4 regions of the Microbacterium sp. 77mftsu3.1 genome follow, and region 4 is predicted to be linked to each of the others. Evidence: predicted binding sites of a transcription regulator. Region 4 holds the regulator's gene; each other region holds the start of a gene.
What was found. Region 4 encodes HrcA, which represses chaperone genes, less so after heat shock. Its sites were predicted from a motif close to TTNGCACTCGNNNNNNNCGAGTGCNAA; they were not measured.

Region 1: a site for HrcA is predicted at 2,487-2,513, ahead of BLR68_RS13055 (Hsp20/alpha crystallin family protein). Genes of this name have one in related genera too.
Region 2: a site for HrcA is predicted at 1,751-1,777, ahead of groL (chaperonin GroEL). Genes of this name have one in related genera too.
Region 3: a site for HrcA is predicted at 1,943-1,969, ahead of groES (co-chaperone GroES). Genes of this name have one in related genera too.

What each region holds. Positions count from the first base shown of each region.
Region 1 is NZ_FNCR01000005.1:30,059-33,758, forward strand. It holds gene BLR68_RS13045 (acid phosphatase) at 1-1,284, opposite strand, end outside; gene BLR68_RS13050 (MarR family winged helix-turn-helix transcriptional regulator) at 1,477-1,905, shown strand; gene BLR68_RS13055 (Hsp20/alpha crystallin family protein) at 1,976-2,425, opposite strand; gene BLR68_RS13060 (prolyl oligopeptidase family serine peptidase) at 2,565-3,700, shown strand, end outside.
Region 2 is NZ_FNCR01000001.1:606,652-610,351, forward strand. It holds gene groL (chaperonin GroEL) at 64-1,683, opposite strand; gene BLR68_RS03145 (DUF4303 domain-containing protein) at 1,921-2,445, shown strand; gene BLR68_RS03150 (cold-shock protein) at 2,452-2,655, opposite strand; gene BLR68_RS03155 (LytR C-terminal domain-containing protein) at 2,797-3,429, opposite strand; gene BLR68_RS03160 (DUF3263 domain-containing protein) at 3,439-3,699, opposite strand.
Region 3 is NZ_FNCR01000002.1:732,371-736,070, reverse strand. It holds gene BLR68_RS08475 (ABC transporter substrate-binding protein) at 1-326, opposite strand, end outside; gene rarD (EamA family transporter RarD) at 483-1,421, opposite strand; gene groES (co-chaperone GroES) at 1,558-1,854, opposite strand; gene BLR68_RS08460 (class I SAM-dependent methyltransferase) at 2,006-3,205, shown strand; gene BLR68_RS08455 (hypothetical protein) at 3,207-3,700, opposite strand, start outside; gene tsaD (tRNA (adenosine(37)-N6)-threonylcarbamoyltransferase complex transferase subunit TsaD) at 3,698-3,700, opposite strand, start outside.
Region 4 is NZ_FNCR01000004.1:241,946-245,645, forward strand. It holds gene BLR68_RS11960 (DUF1990 family protein) at 1-91, shown strand, start outside; gene hemW (radical SAM family heme chaperone HemW) at 91-1,308, shown strand; gene hrcA (heat-inducible transcriptional repressor HrcA) at 1,379-2,413, shown strand; gene dnaJ (molecular chaperone DnaJ) at 2,445-3,563, shown strand; gene BLR68_RS11980 (16S rRNA (uracil(1498)-N(3))-methyltransferase) at 3,566-3,700, shown strand, end outside.

The DNA.
Region 1 (3,700 bases), on a different contig from region 4:
GGCCGGGGTGGGCTCGGGCTGCGGGCCCGGGCTCGGCTGGGGCTGCGGGGTGGGCTCGACGCTTCCGTCGCCGATCACGACCGAGCCGTCCGCCTTCACGGTGACCTTCGCGGCCATAGCCGCCGCGAGGTTCATCCGCTGCCAGCTCTCCTGCTCACCCACGTCGAGGGGGTTACCGGAGTCCTCGGCGGTCAGCGCGAGCACCTGTCGACGCTGCGCCGGCGTCAGGTCGGGGTGGGACGAGACGAGCAGCTCCTCGGCTCCCGCGGGCACCACGACCTTCTCACCCTTGGGGCCGATGTCGGGGAAGCCGTACCCGAGGTGCTCCTCGTAGTACGCGAGCGCCTTGTCGGTCGGCAGGTACGGGACGTCCTTCTTGATGCAGTTCTCGAGGGTGTCGCCGCAGCCGCGCTCCAGAACGCCGCGCAGTTCGTCGGCGGCTTCGTCGACGAGCGCGCGCATGGCCGGGTCGGCGAGGCGGAGCGCGATGATCTTCTGGCCCATCATGCGGCCGCTGATGACGTCGAGCGGGTAGTGCGCAGCCATCACGACGCGGTTGTTGCCGGCCTCGGCCGTGCGGGCGAGGATCTGCGGCGCGAGCTGGGGCAGCATCTCGGCGAGCGCCGTGCCCTGCCAGTACGCCTGCGACGTGTGGCCCGACGGGAAGGAGCCGCTCGTGGAACCCCACGCGTCGCCGCCTTCCTTGTCGCGGTAGACGAGGTCCTTCGTCTTGTCGAGACGGATGTACGGCCGGTCGTAGTCGAAGTAGTTCTTGGGCGGGTTCGTCGACGAGGTCGAGCCGAGCTTGCCGCCCTCCTTGTTGAGCAGCCAGGTCACCTTGGGCAGTTCGCCGTCGGCGATGGCCTCGGCGTAGATCGCGCCGAGCTTCTTCCCGAACGCGTCGCCCATGCTGACGGACATGTCCTGGTACTGGTCGACGATGGCCCGCTGGACCTGCGCCTTCGAGGCCGTCCGGTTGATCTCGCTCGTCAGCTCGTCGTTGTAGTCCATGACGGCCGCATTGCCGCCTGGGCCGCGGTCGGTGCGGAGGTTCTGGAAGACATCCATCATCCGGACCGACCAGTTGTCGGCGCTGGGAGCGCTCGAATCGCCCGTCGAGGCGGTCGCGTCCGACGAGTAGGTCGCCGTCTTCTGCGCCTCGGTGAATCCGTCCGCCGCGAAGGCGGGGACGGCTGCCAGAGTGCACGCGACGAGGATGCCGAGGCCCCCGATCGCGCCGCGAGTCCGGCTGCCTGCTCGTCTTGTCTGTTTCTTCACGCTCACGGGCGCGCCTCACTTCCATCGGTTGCGGGAGTCGTCGCAGACTATCGATGACACGCGGGTTTGTCAGGACATAGCGACAACACAGTTCATGAGAATGCTCTCCTGAGCGTGCGAACGGCACGTGACGGCGCGGTGAAGCCGAGGCGACCATCGGCGCTCGGCGCGTCTGCCCGCGGCGATACAGTTGACGCCATGACCGATCGACGCCTCGCCATCGCCGCGTGGGAGAGCCTCTTCCGCGCGCAGCACGAGGTCATGGCCGAGATCTCCCGGGACTTCGACGACGATCAGCTGTCCGGTGCCGAGTACGACGTCCTGCTGACGGTGACGCGCTGCGATGAGCACACCGCACGCCTGCGCGACGTGACCGCCAACATGCTCATCAGCCAGCCCAGCGTCTCGCGGCTGGTCGACCGGATGGTGGCACGCGGGCTCGTCTCCAAGCAGCCCGACCCGCAGGACGGCCGCGGCGCGATCCTCCGCGCCACCGACAAGGGCGCGACGATGTTCCGTCGGCTGGCGACGGTCCACGGCCGGACGATCGCCGAACGGATGTCGGTCCTCACCGACGACGAACTCGCACAGCTCGAGAAGCTGACCGCGCGCCTCCGCGGCGTGTGACGCACGCGAATCGCCCCGCATCCGAGACGGATGCGGGGCGATTCGCGTCAGTGCGAGGATGCCGCGGTGATCACTGGTCGATCGGCTGCGGATCGCTCTCGCGGGCGGAGATGGTCGGGGCCGAACCGTCGGCGACCACCTCGACCTTGCGTGGCTTGGCCTTCTCGCTCACCGGGATGGTGACGGTGAGCACACCGTTGCTGTAGGTCGCCGTGATGGCGTCGGTGTCGATGCCCTGGCCGAGGTTCAGCTGGCGCAGGAAGCTCGCGGTCTCACGCTCGCGCGTGATCCACTTCACCCCGTCGGCCGCCCCCACGGTGCGCTCGGCGCGGATGGTGAGCAGCTGGCCGTCCACGTCGATGTCGACCGAGCCCGGGTCGATGCCCGGCAGGTCGGCGTTCAGGACGTAGTGGTCGCCGTCGCGGAACAGGTCCATCGGCATCCGTCGCGGGCCGCGGCGCGTGTCGAAGAGGGTCGACGCCAGGCGGTCGATGTCACGGAACGGGTCGTAGGTTGCCATGATTCTCTCCTTCGGTGATGTGGTCTTAAAGTTGAGCCCCTGCGGCTCAAGTACGTTCAGATTAGCACTCTGACCCACCGAGTGCCAACGGTTCTCGCACGGCGAACGCCCACGTCGGAGACGGCCTTAGGCTGGCGACATGAGCGCCCACGAGACCGCCCCCGAGCCCGCCGACCCGTTCCTCTGGTTGGAGGAGATCGACGGACCCGAGGCCCGCGCCTGGGCAGCCGAACGGACCGCCGAGACCGAGGCGGCCTTCTTGGGCGACACCCGCACCGCGCTCGAGCGCCGCCTGACCGGCATCCTTCAGGACCCCGATCGACTCGTCGTCCCGAGCCGCCACGGCGATCTCATGTACGACCTGTGGCGGGATGCCGCAAACCCCCGCGGCCTGTGGCGACGGACATCCCGCGCCGCCTTCGCCGCGGGCGAACCGACCTGGGAGGTGCTGCTCGACGTCGACGCGCTCGGCCGCGAGGAAGGCGTGGCGTGGGCGTTCGCGGGCGCGGCTCACGGACCTGCGGGCAGCGGGCGGGCGCTCGTGCGGCTGAGCCCCGACGGCGGCGACGCCACCGTCGTGCGCGAGTTCGACCTCGACGCACGTCGTTTCGTCGACGACACCCCGTTCGCCCTCGACGCCGAGAAGACGATGATCGCGTGGGTCGACCGCGACACCCTGCTCGTCGCCACCGCACTGCACGGCGGCGGCGTGACCGACTCGGGGTATCCGATCAGCGCCCGCGCCTGGCGACGGGGCGAGTCGCTCGCGGACGCGCCGCCCATCGTGACGGGTGTCGCCTCGGACGTCGGCGTGTTCGCGCACGTCGACCGCACCGGCGGTACGGCGACGCCGATCGTGGTCATCGCGCACGACTTCTTCCACTCCGAATCGTGGGTCTGGGACGGCGGCGAGCCGCGTCTGATCGCCGTGCCGCAGGACGCGAACGTCGATGTTCACGGCGACCTCGTCACCGTGCGGACCACGACCCCGTGGCGCATCGGCGAGACGACGCATCCGTCGGGCACCCTCCTCATCGGTCCACTCGAGACCGTCACGGAGGGCGACGGGTCGAACCTGCGCGTCGCCTTCGCCCCGAGCGACACGGCGGTGCTCGAAACGTGGACATGGACCCGCACGCGCCTGGTCCTGACGATCCTCGACCGCGTGCAGAGCCGGCTCGTGTCGCTCGATCCCGAGACGCTGACCGGAGTCGACATCGACCTGGGCCTCGGCGACGCCGACCTCTTCAGCGCGAGCGTCGCCACCGCCGACGA
Region 2 (3,700 bases), on a different contig from region 4:
TCCGCGAACGACGAAGGGCCCCTCCCGGAGGAGGGGCCCTTCGTGCTGGCTGTCAGCGCTGGATCAGAAGTCCATGCCGCCGGTCGGGTCGCCGGCCGGAGCCGCCGCCTTCTCGGGCTTGTCGGCCACGACGACCTCGGTGGTGAGGAACAGGCCGGCGATGGACGCCGCGTTCTGCAGCGCCGAGCGGGTGACCTTGGCCGGGTCGATGATGCCGGCGGCGAACATGTCGACGTACTCGCCGGTCGCCGCGTTGAGGCCCTGGCCCGCGGGGAGCTCGGCGACCTTGTTCGAGACGACACCCGGCTCGAGGCCGGCGTTGAGGGCGATCTGCTTCAGCGGAGCCTGGATGGCGACCTTGACGATGTTCGCACCCGTCGCCTCGTCACCGACGAGCTCGAGCTTTGCGAACGCCTTCTCGCCGGCCTGGATGAGCGCGACGCCACCACCGGGGACGATGCCCTCCTCGACGGCTGCCTTCGCGTTGCGGACGGCGTCCTCGATGCGGTGCTTGCGCTCCTTGAGCTCGACCTCGGTCGCGGCTCCGGCCTTGATGACGGCGACGCCACCGGCGAGCTTCGCGAGGCGCTCCTGAAGCTTCTCGCGGTCGTAGTCGCTGTCGGTGTTGTCGATCTCGCGGCGGATCTGGGTCACGCGACCCTCGATCTGCGCTGCGTCACCGGCACCCTCGACGATGGTGGTCTCGTCCTTGGTGATGATGACCTTGCGCGCGCGGCCGAGCAGGTCGAGGGTGGCGTTCTCGAGCTTGAGACCGACCTCCTCGGTGATGACCTGGCCACCCGTGAGGATCGCGATGTCCTGCAGCTGGGCCTTGCGGCGGTCGCCGAAGCCGGGAGCCTTGACGGCAGCCGACTTGAAGATGCCGCGGATCTTGTTGAGCACGAGCGTCGCGAGAGCCTCGCCCTCGACGTCCTCGGCGATGATGAGGAGCTCCTTGCCGTCCTGGATCACCTTGTCGACGACGGGCAGAAGGTCCTTGATGTTCGAGATCTTCTGGTTCGCGATGAGGATGTAGGGGTCCTCGAAGACGGCTTCCTGACGGTCGGCGTCGGTGACGAAGTAGGGGTTGATGTAGCCCTTGTCGAAGCGCATGCCCTCGGTGAGCTCGAGCTCGGTGCCGAAGGTGTTGGACTCCTCGACGGTGACGACGCCTTCCTTGCCCACCTTGTCGATGGCCTCGGCGATTAGGGCGCCGATCTCGGGGTCGGCAGCCGAGATGGATGCCGTCGCCGCGATCTGGTCCTTGGTCTCGATCTCCTTCGCCCCGGCGAGCAGCTCGTCGGAGAGAGCCTTGACGGCCTTCTCGATGCCCTTCTTGAGCGAGATGGGGTCGGCGCCGGCTGCGACGTTGCGCAGACCTTCACGCACGAGCGCCTGGGCGAGGACCGTAGCGGTCGTCGTACCGTCACCGGCGACGTCGTCGGTCTTCTTGGCGACCTCCTTGACGAGCTCCGCGCCGATCTTCTCGTACGGGTCGTCGAGCTCGATCTCCTTGGCGATCGACACGCCGTCGTTCGTGATCGTGGGGGCGCCCCACTTCTTCTCGAGCACGACGTTGCGGCCACGGGGGCCGAGCGTCACCTTGACGGCGTCGGCCAGGGTGTTGAGGCCGCGCTCGAGGCCGCGGCGGGCCTCTTCGTCGAAAGCGATGATCTTTGCCATAAGTGTGTCGTCCCTCCCGGACGTGAGGTTCAGTACCGTGCCCCCAGGGACTGGGAGCGGGATCGTTCTGGCACTCAGGATGAGTGAGTGCTAAATCATTCTGGCACTCGACCATAGGGAGTGCAAGCCGCGCGGCCGCGACCCGCGCTACCGTGGTCGGCGCCGCGCCGATGCCTGCGACGGCGCCCGATGCCCGGGGTGTCGAACGGGTCCAGCCCTACGAGAGGAGATCGTTCCGTGAACCGTGACGACGCGCGTCGAGCGCTGCGGGAAGCCACTGTCGCCGCCTTCGACGAGACGATCGAGACCCTCACCGGCGAGCGGGTGTACGCGGTCACCCTGACCACGGACGACGGCGCGATGAGCGCGGGGCTCTGCATCACCACCGTCGAGCACTACGAGTCGAAGAGGTCGCAAGCGGATGCCGCCGGCGACCTCGCCTCCCCCGGGTACGACGCCTACCTGCGGTGGGACACCGCCGAGTGGCGCGACGAGCTGGCGGGCTGGGAGCACTTCTCGCCGATCTCCCGGCTGCTCGAGGAATCGTCGGACGACACCGACGGCTGGTTCGAGGAACACATCGATGCGCTGATCGCCGCCCTCGCGCACCTGCGGGCCGAGCGCGCAGAAGCGCTTGCCGGAGTCACCCTCTTCGTCTCCGTCACCGACAGCGACGAGACGGAGGCCATCGAGAACCGCTCCGCCCGAGAGCTGAATCCGCCCGAGCTGAGCGGACGCTTCCTGAGCCGATACGAGACCTGACAGGCGTCAGGCGACGACGCGGACGGACTCGGCCTGCGGGCCCTTCTGCCCGGTGCCGACGGTGAACTCGACGGCCTGCCCCTCCTCGAGGACCCGGAAGCCCGACATGTCGATGTTGGAGTAGTGGACGAAGACGTCCTGTCCGTCACCGAGGGTGATGAAGCCGAAGCCCTTCTCGGCGTTGAACCACTTGACGGTTCCCTGGGTCATGCGAATCTCCTGAAGCTGTGGGACATCGAAATGCTAGCCACGGCTCCGCGCTCGCAGACGCCGTTCGGGGCTTTGTTGACACCCCCGAACCGAAGTGTTTACGGCGTCGAAACACGCCGCCGGGGGGCGACGTGTGCTCCGTCATTCGCTGCCGAAGTCGAGGCCGACCACGACGACCAACTGGGGCCGACTCGCGCCATCCGCCGCCGTCGTCTCGGGCGGGGCGACGACCTGATACGTGTCGTCGAGCGACACCTCGGCGCCGCCGATCGCGTCCGCCAGTCCGCGGGCGGCCGCTTCGTCCGCGGGTTGCGCGTAGTAGACCGTGGTCGTCGGGAAGTCGGTGGAACTCGCGTTGCTCACCTCGACGTCGGCATCGGCCCAGCCCGCCGCGATCACCTGATCGCGGATCCGGGCACCCAGCCCCGTCTCGGCCGTCGCATTCAGCACGAGGACCTGGTACGAGGTGTCGACCTTGGGAGCGACGACCTGCGAGGTGCCGCTCGGCCCGGCCGCCGGCCCGAAGGAGAGGCGTCCCGTGGAGAGCAGCGTGCCGAAGACACCCGCGGCGACGATCGCGACGGTCGCGACGGCGGACCAGAAGACGATGAGCCCGATCCGGAGTCGGGGGTTCTCGGCGCGGTGGGCGCCGACCCGCGACACGTTCGGGGAGACGTCGTCGAAACGGTCGGTGGCGGCGGGACGACCCGTCGAGGCGGAGAGGGCCGTCGGGTCGGGCTGCTCTTGCTCAGGCGGGGATGTCGGAGACGGCACCCGAGGATCCTATCGGGCGGAGGCCGGGAGGATCCTGGCGCGGCTGCGGCGCTCGCGCTCCTGGTCGGCGTGGAGACGCCGGAGGCGGTGCACCAGGACCGGATCGTGGGCCACGGCATCCGCGGACTCGAGGATGCGTCCGAGGAGCTGGTAGTACCGCGCGGGCGTCAGCGAGAGCTCCGCGCGGAGCGCTTCCTCCTTGGCCCCGGAGTGCCCGTGCCACCGCGCCTCGAAGTCGAGGACGGCTCGGTCGCGGTCGGAAAGGGGCACT
Region 3 (3,700 bases), on a different contig from region 4:
TTGACCTCGTCGGCGGCGAACTCGGTGCCGGCGATCTCGGGCGGGCCGAGGAAGGCGAGGTTGCCGGTGACGGGAAGGGCCGTGCCGATCGTGTACGTGAGGTCCTTCGCCGGACCCTTGGAGGTGGACGCGTACTCCGGCGTGTAGGACGCGGGCGCTGCCTTGTCGCAGTCCACCGGGAAGTCTGCTTCAGCAGCAGGGGCGGCGGCGCTCGAGCCGGCGGGTGCGGGTGAGCCGGAACAACCGGCCAGGACCAGTGCGCTCGCGCCGATCAGGGCGAGTGCGCCCATGACCTTTGCCGTGCGCGATCGGGTGAGAACGCTCATTGTGCTCCTTGCTGTGGTGACACGAGTCGGATCGGGTCCGGCCCGGTGTGATCAACCTAGCGGGGAGGTCGTCTCGCGAGTGTTGCCGTTCGTTAACGATGTGTAACGAGGTGGGCACGCTCCCATAACGGTCGGGAAAGCGGCATCCGCCCCGGTTCAGACAGGGTCGGGGACGGCTGTCACGGCGCGCGTGCGCTGGCGACGCGAGGCCAGGAGCGAGTCGACGGCGAACACCGCGATCGCCACCCAGACGAGCCCGAATCCGATCCATCGCTCGAACGGCATGGGTTCGTGCAGGATGAGCACGCCCGTGAGGAACTGCATGATCGGCGCGATGAACTGCAGGATGCCGACCACGGTCAGCGACGTACGTCGGGCTCCGGCGGAGAAGAAGAGGAGCGGGATCGCCGTGATGGCTCCGGCCAGGAGGAGCAGGATCGTGTGGCCGGTGCCCTCGCGCCCCATCGTGAGCCCCGACGTCACTCCGACCGCGACGAGCTGGATGACGGCGATCGGCACGAGCCAGAAGGACTCGAGCGTGAGGCCGCTGACGGCATCCACCGACGGTCCGATGCGCTTCTTCACCAGCCCGTAGGTCGCGAAGCTCGCGGCGAGGGTCAGGGCGATCCACGGCACGTTGCCGACCGCCACGATGATGACGACGACAGCCGCGGCGGCGATGCCGACGGCGGTCCACTGGGCGGGGCGCAAACGCTCCTTCAGCACGATCACGCCGAGGAGCACGGTGGCGATCGGGTTGATGAAGTAGCCGAGGCTCGTCTCGACGACGTGACCCGTCAGGGTGCCGATGAGGAAGACCTGCCAGTTGACGTAGATCAGGAGACCGGCGACGAGGGTCCAGAGCAGGAGCCGACGATCGCGGAGGATGACGCGCATCCGCCCCCAGCCGCGGGTGACCGCGATCAGCGCGACGCAGAAGACGAGGCTCAACACGATGCGCCAGCCGACGACCTCCCACGGCGTCGTTGGCGCAAGGCTGACGAAGTACAGCGGGAGGAAACCCCAGAGCACGTACGCCGAGAAGACGAAGATCCCCCCGAGGGACTTCTCGCGGGCGGTCTCCTCGGGTGTCATGAGTACGAGCCTACGACGGTCATGACAGCTTGCGCGTCCGGCGACTGCCGACGTTCGCGCGGATCCCGCCATCGGCTCGGCAAAAGCACAGGGCCCGGATGCCGAAGCATCCGGGCCCTGTCGAAGGTGCTGCGTGTCAGCGGACGACGACCGCGAGGACGTCGCGAGCCGAGAGCACGAGGAACTCGTCGGCGCCGAACTTGACCTCGGTGCCGCCGTACTTGCTGTACAGGACGCGGTCGCCGACGGCGACGTCGAGCGGAACGCGGTTGCCGTTGTCGTCGATGCGGCCGGGGCCCACGGCCACGACCTCGCCCTCCTGGGGCTTCTCCTTGGCGGTGTCGGGGATGACCAGGCCACTTGCGGTGGTCTGCTCGGCCTCGACCTGCTTGATGACGATGCGGTCTTCGAGCGGCTTGATGGAAACCGACACGGTCTACCTCTTTCTTGCTGGTGGGGTCCTGCTTCAAGACTCATCAGCACTCGCTTGTCGAGAGTGCTAACGAAAGTCTAGGGCGCGGTTGGCACTCATGCAACGCGAGTGCCAACCGAAGTCCGGATGCCGCACGGCCTAGGCTGGCCGGATGGAACAGGCCGAGCTCACCGCCCTCCTGACCGCCCAGGGATTGCGGATGGTGGACGAGGTCGGCCCCCTGGCATCCACCACCGAGGTCGCCGCCGCCGTCTCGCGCCTGCGCGCGGCCGGCCACTCCCCCGATCTCGTCTCGGCCGTCGTCGGCCAGGCCCACCTGCGGGTGCGCGCCGCGGCGAAGTTCGGTCCGTTCGCGGACCGCATGCTGTTCACCCGAGCGGGTCTCGAGCAGGCCACGCGGCTCGAAGTGGCCGCGCGTCACGCGGGGCGGTTCCGGGATGCCGGCGCGCACCGCGTCGCGGACCTCGGCTGCGGCATCGGGGGCGACGCGCTGGGGCTCGCGGGCATCGGTCTGGACGTGCTCGCGGTCGACGCGGACGAGACGACGGCCGCGCTCGCGGCGTACAACCTCGCCCCCTTCGGCGAATCGGTCACCGTGCGGCACGGCCGTGCCGAGGAGACCGACCTCGACGGGTGGGATGCGGTCTGGCTCGACCCGGCCCGGCGCACCGCCGGCCATTCCGAGACCTCGCGCACGGCGCCCGAGGACTGGTCGCCGTCGCTGGACTGGGCTTTCGACCTCGCAGGACGGATGCCGGTGGGCATCAAGCTCGGCCCCGGACTCGATCGCGACCTCATCCCCGACGACGTCGAAGCGCAGTGGGTCAGCGTCGACGGCTCGACGGTCGAGCTCGTGCTCTGGTCGGGATCGCTGCGACGCGAGGGCGTCCGCCGGTCGGCGCTCGTGCTGCGCGGCGGCAGCGCCGCAGAGCTCACCGCGCCCGGCGACGCCGACGACGAGCCCGTCCGCGACCTCGGTGCGTTCGTCCACGAGCCCGAAGGCGCCGTCATCCGCGCGCGCCTCATCGGCGAGGTCGCACGGAGCCTCGACGCCGGCATGCTCGGCGGCGGCATCGCGTATCTCACCTCCGACACCCCGCTCACGAACCCGTTCGTCCAGTCGTTCCGGGTGCGCGAGACCCTCCCTCTCAAGACCGGCGCGATCGATGCGGCGCTTCGGAAGGCCGACATCGGCACGCTCGAGATCAAGAAGCGCGGCGTCGACGTCGACCCGGCGCAGTTCCGGCGCAAGCTCACGCTGCGGGGTACGGCATCCGCCACCCTCATCCTCACGCGGACGGGCGAGGGGCGGGACGCGAAGCGGGTCGCGATACTGGCCGACCGGGTCTGACTCAGCCGACCAGGGCGCCCTGCGTTCCGGCCCACCACAGCCACCCGGCGCTGTACAGCAGCGACGCGATGCTGAGCCCGAGACCCCAGTAGGCGGCCTCGCGCTTCTCCCACGGCCGGCGGAGGGCGAGGATCGCGAGGACGACGCCGATCATCCCGACCGGGAAGCCCCAGCCCACGAAGCACGCGAGGACGAGACCGAGCGCGCCGAACAGCAGCGACCAGCCCGCGCTCCGCGGCAGCACCGGCGCCGGCGGGATCCACCGCACGTCGGGCGAGGCTTCCTCGTCGGGGTCCGGGTGCACGGCGAGGGGCGGCGCGACGGGGAGCGGCTGGGTCAGCTCGCGCCGGAACCCGCCGCGGTGCGCCCCCGGGAGCGCGGAATCGGTCGGCGCGGACGCGACGTCGACGGACGGCGGCTCGACGACCGGACCCTGAGCTGAAGGGGCGGGGCCTCGTGACGGGGAGGCGGGGGGCGGCATCCGCTCGTCGGTCA
Region 4 (3,700 bases):
CCTGTGGCGTCCCCTCGTGAAGCGTCGTCGTCGTGCGCTGTTCCAGGGGTACCTGCAGGCGATGTCGCCCATGTACGCCACCGGTTCCTGATGGGCTCTGCGCTTCCCCTCGGCGATCCCGCACCCGCCGACGGCGCGTTGCCGCACGACGTGCCGGTAGATCCCGACGTCGACTTCGGCGTGTACCTGCACGTGCCGTTCTGCCGGGTCCGCTGCGGATACTGCGACTTCAACACGTACACCGCGACCGAGCTGCGCGGTGCACGCCAGGACGCGTACGCCGACGAGGTGCTCCACGAGATCGCGCTGTCCCGCGAGGTCCTCGCGGCACAGGGACCCCTGCGTCCGGCTCGCACCGTGTTCTTCGGGGGTGGCACCCCCACGCTCCTTCCGCCGGGCGACCTCGCGCGCATGCTCGACGGCATCCGGGGAACCTTCGGTCTCGCGGACGGCGCCGAGGTCACGGTCGAGGCGAACCCCGACACGCTGACCGATGAGGTCGCGCAGACCCTTGCCGCTGCCGGCGTCACACGGTTCTCGATCGGGATGCAGTCGTCCGTGCCGCACGTCCTCGCGGCACTCGACCGCACGCACGACCCCGCGAACATCGCGACAGCCGTCGCGGCGGCGCGGAAGGCCGGGCTCGCGGTCAGCCTCGATCTCATCTACGGCGCGCCGGGGGAGTCGCTCGAGGACTGGCGCACCTCGCTCGAGACGGCGATCGCGCTCGCACCTGATCACATCTCGGCGTACGCGCTCATCGTGGAGGACGGAACGAAGCTCGAGCGTCAGATCCGCCGCGGCGAGGTACCCGCCCCCGACGACGATCTGCAGGCCGACATGTACGAGCTCGCCGACGAGCTGCTCGCGGCAGCCGGCTACGGCTGGTACGAGGTCTCGAACTGGTCGACGACTCCCGCCCAGCGCTCCCGCCACAACCTGTCGTACTGGCGGGGTCAGGACTGGTGGGGCTACGGCCCCGGTGCCCACAGCCACGTCGGCGGGCTGCGCTGGTGGAACGTCAAGCACCCCGCCGCGTACGCGCAGCGCCTGGCGCTGGGGGAGTCCCCGGCGGCGGGACGGGAGCGACCGGATGCCGAGGCCCGCCGCCTCGAGGTCATCCTGCTGCGCTCGCGCATCGTGGACGGCGTCGCGGTCGACGAGGCGACCGTCGCGGGGCGGCGGAACGTGGCATCCCTCATCGCCGACGGACTCGTCGACGGCGCCTCGGCCGTGCGGGGACGCATCGTGCTGACGCGTCGCGGACGGCTGCTGGCCGACGCCGTCGTCCGCGCACTCACCGAGTGATCCGAGCAGATCGCTTCTCGCGCGGTAGAATTGGCACTCCCAGAACGAGAGTGCCAGCGGAGGAGGGGTGATGGTCTCGGAACGCGGTCTTCAGGTGTTGCGTGCGATCGTCCAGGACTACGTCGACACGCGCGAGCCGGTCGGCAGTAAAGCGATCGTCGACCGTCACCAGTTCGGCGTCTCGGCGGCGACCATCCGCAACGACATGGCGCTCCTCGAAGACGAAGAGCTGATCACCGCGCCCCACACGTCGTCGGGCCGTGTACCCACCGACAAGGGGTACCGCGTCTTCGTCGACCACCTCGCCGACGTCCGCCCCCTCACCTCTGCGCAGCGCTCCGCGATCGGCGCCTTCCTCGAGGACACCGGTGACCTCGACGACCTGCTCGTCCGGACGGTCCGCTCCCTGACGCGTCTGACCGGTCAGGTCGCGATCGTGCAGTATCCGTCCTTCGCGCGGGCGAACGTCTCGCACGTCGAGGTCGTGCACCTCGGCGGGCCGCGGATCGTCATCATCGTCGTGACCGACACCGGCCGAGTGTCGCAGCGCGTCGTGCTCCTGTCGTCCGAGCCGTCAGCCGACGAGGCCGCGCAGCTCAAGCTCGCGATGGCGTCGCTGCTCACGGGCAAGAGTGTCCGAGACGGCGCGGCGGCGATCGCGCGCATCCTCGAGGACGAGACCCCGGTCCCGCGCGAGGAGAACCGCCGCGTCGTGCTGCGCGCGATCGGCGAGGAGCTCGACGAGTTCCGCCAGGACCGCATGGTCATGGCGGGGTCCGCGACCCTCGCCCGCCGGGAATCCGACTTCCGCGGCAGCATCTACCCGCTCCTCGAGGCGATCGAGGAGCAGGTGACGCTGCTGCGGCTCATGGGGGAGATGGTCGCCGACGACCGCGGGCTGGCGACCAGCATCGGGCGCGAGAACGAGCCGTTCGGGCTGTCCGAGGCATCCATCGTCGCGGGCGACTACGACGCCGGCGGGTCCCACGCCCGCGTCGGCGTGCTGGGTCCCACACGCATGGACTACCCCACGAATCTCGCGGCGGTCCGCGCCGTCGCGCACTATCTGACGCGGTTGCTCGAAGAAGACGAGACGTCGCGCTGAACGAATCGGCCCGCGGGCCGGAGAGGTGATTGTGGCTGACCACTACGAGGTCCTGGGTGTCGCGCGCGACGCGAGCCCTGAGGAGATCAAGAAGGCTTACCGGCGTCTGGCGCGCCAGCTGCACCCGGACGTGAACCCGGGGGAGGATGCCTCCGAGCAGTTCAAGCTCGTGACGCACGCCTACGACGTGTTGAGCGACCCCGACCAGCGCCAGCGTTACGACATGGGCGGCGACGGAGGCGGCTTCGGCGGAGCCGGTGCAGGTGCCGGCTTCGGCGGTTTCAGCGACATCTTCGAGAGCTTCTTCGGCGGTGGTGGCGGAACCCGCGCCGGCCGTCCGCGGTCACGCCGCGAGCGGGGCCAGGATGCGCTCGTACGCGTCGACCTCGACCTCGGCGACGTCGTCTTCGGCGTCCACCGCGACATCGAGGTCGACACCGCGGTCCTCTGCGAGACCTGCCAGGGCTCGTGCTGCCAGCCGGGCACGCAGCCGGTCACCTGCGACATCTGCCACGGATCGGGCCAGATCCAGCGGACGGTCCGGAGCCTCCTCGGCAACGTCGTCACCTCGCAGCCCTGCACCACGTGCCAGGGCTACGGCACGACCATCCCGTACCCCTGCTCCACCTGTCAGGGCCAGGGCCGTGTGCGTGCACGTCGCACCGTGTCGATCGACATCCCGGCCGGCGTCGAGACCGGTCTTCGACTCCAGCTCCCCGGGTCCGGCGAGGTCGGTCCCGCCGGCGGCCCGAACGGCGACCTGTACCTCGAGGTCACCGTCGCCCCGCACGACGTCTTCAGCCGCGACGGCGACGACCTGCTCGCGACCCTCGAGGTCTCGATGGTCGATGCCATCCTGGGAACGAGTGTGACCATCGAGTCCCTCGACGGATCCGTCGACCTCGACATCCGCTCCGGGGTCCAGGCGGGCGACGAGCTCACCATCCGCGGTCGGGGGATCACGCCTCTCCGAGGCGACCAGCGCGGCGACCTCCGGGTCGGCGTGCAGGTCGTCACGCCTTCGCACCTCGACCCGAAGTCGCGGGCGCTCGTGCAGGAGCTCGCGAAGCGGATGCGTCCGGCCCCGCCTCACCTGGCGGAGTTCCACCCGGGTCTGTTCTCCAAGCTCCGCGGCAAGTTCAAGCGCTGATCGTGGCCCTCCACTTCCTGATCGAGGATGCCGGGGCCGCCGGCCCGGGCGATGTCGTCCGGCTGACGGGGGCCGAGGCGCACCACGCCGCGGCCGTCCGTCGCATCCGGGTGGGGGAGGACGTCACGGTGGGTGAC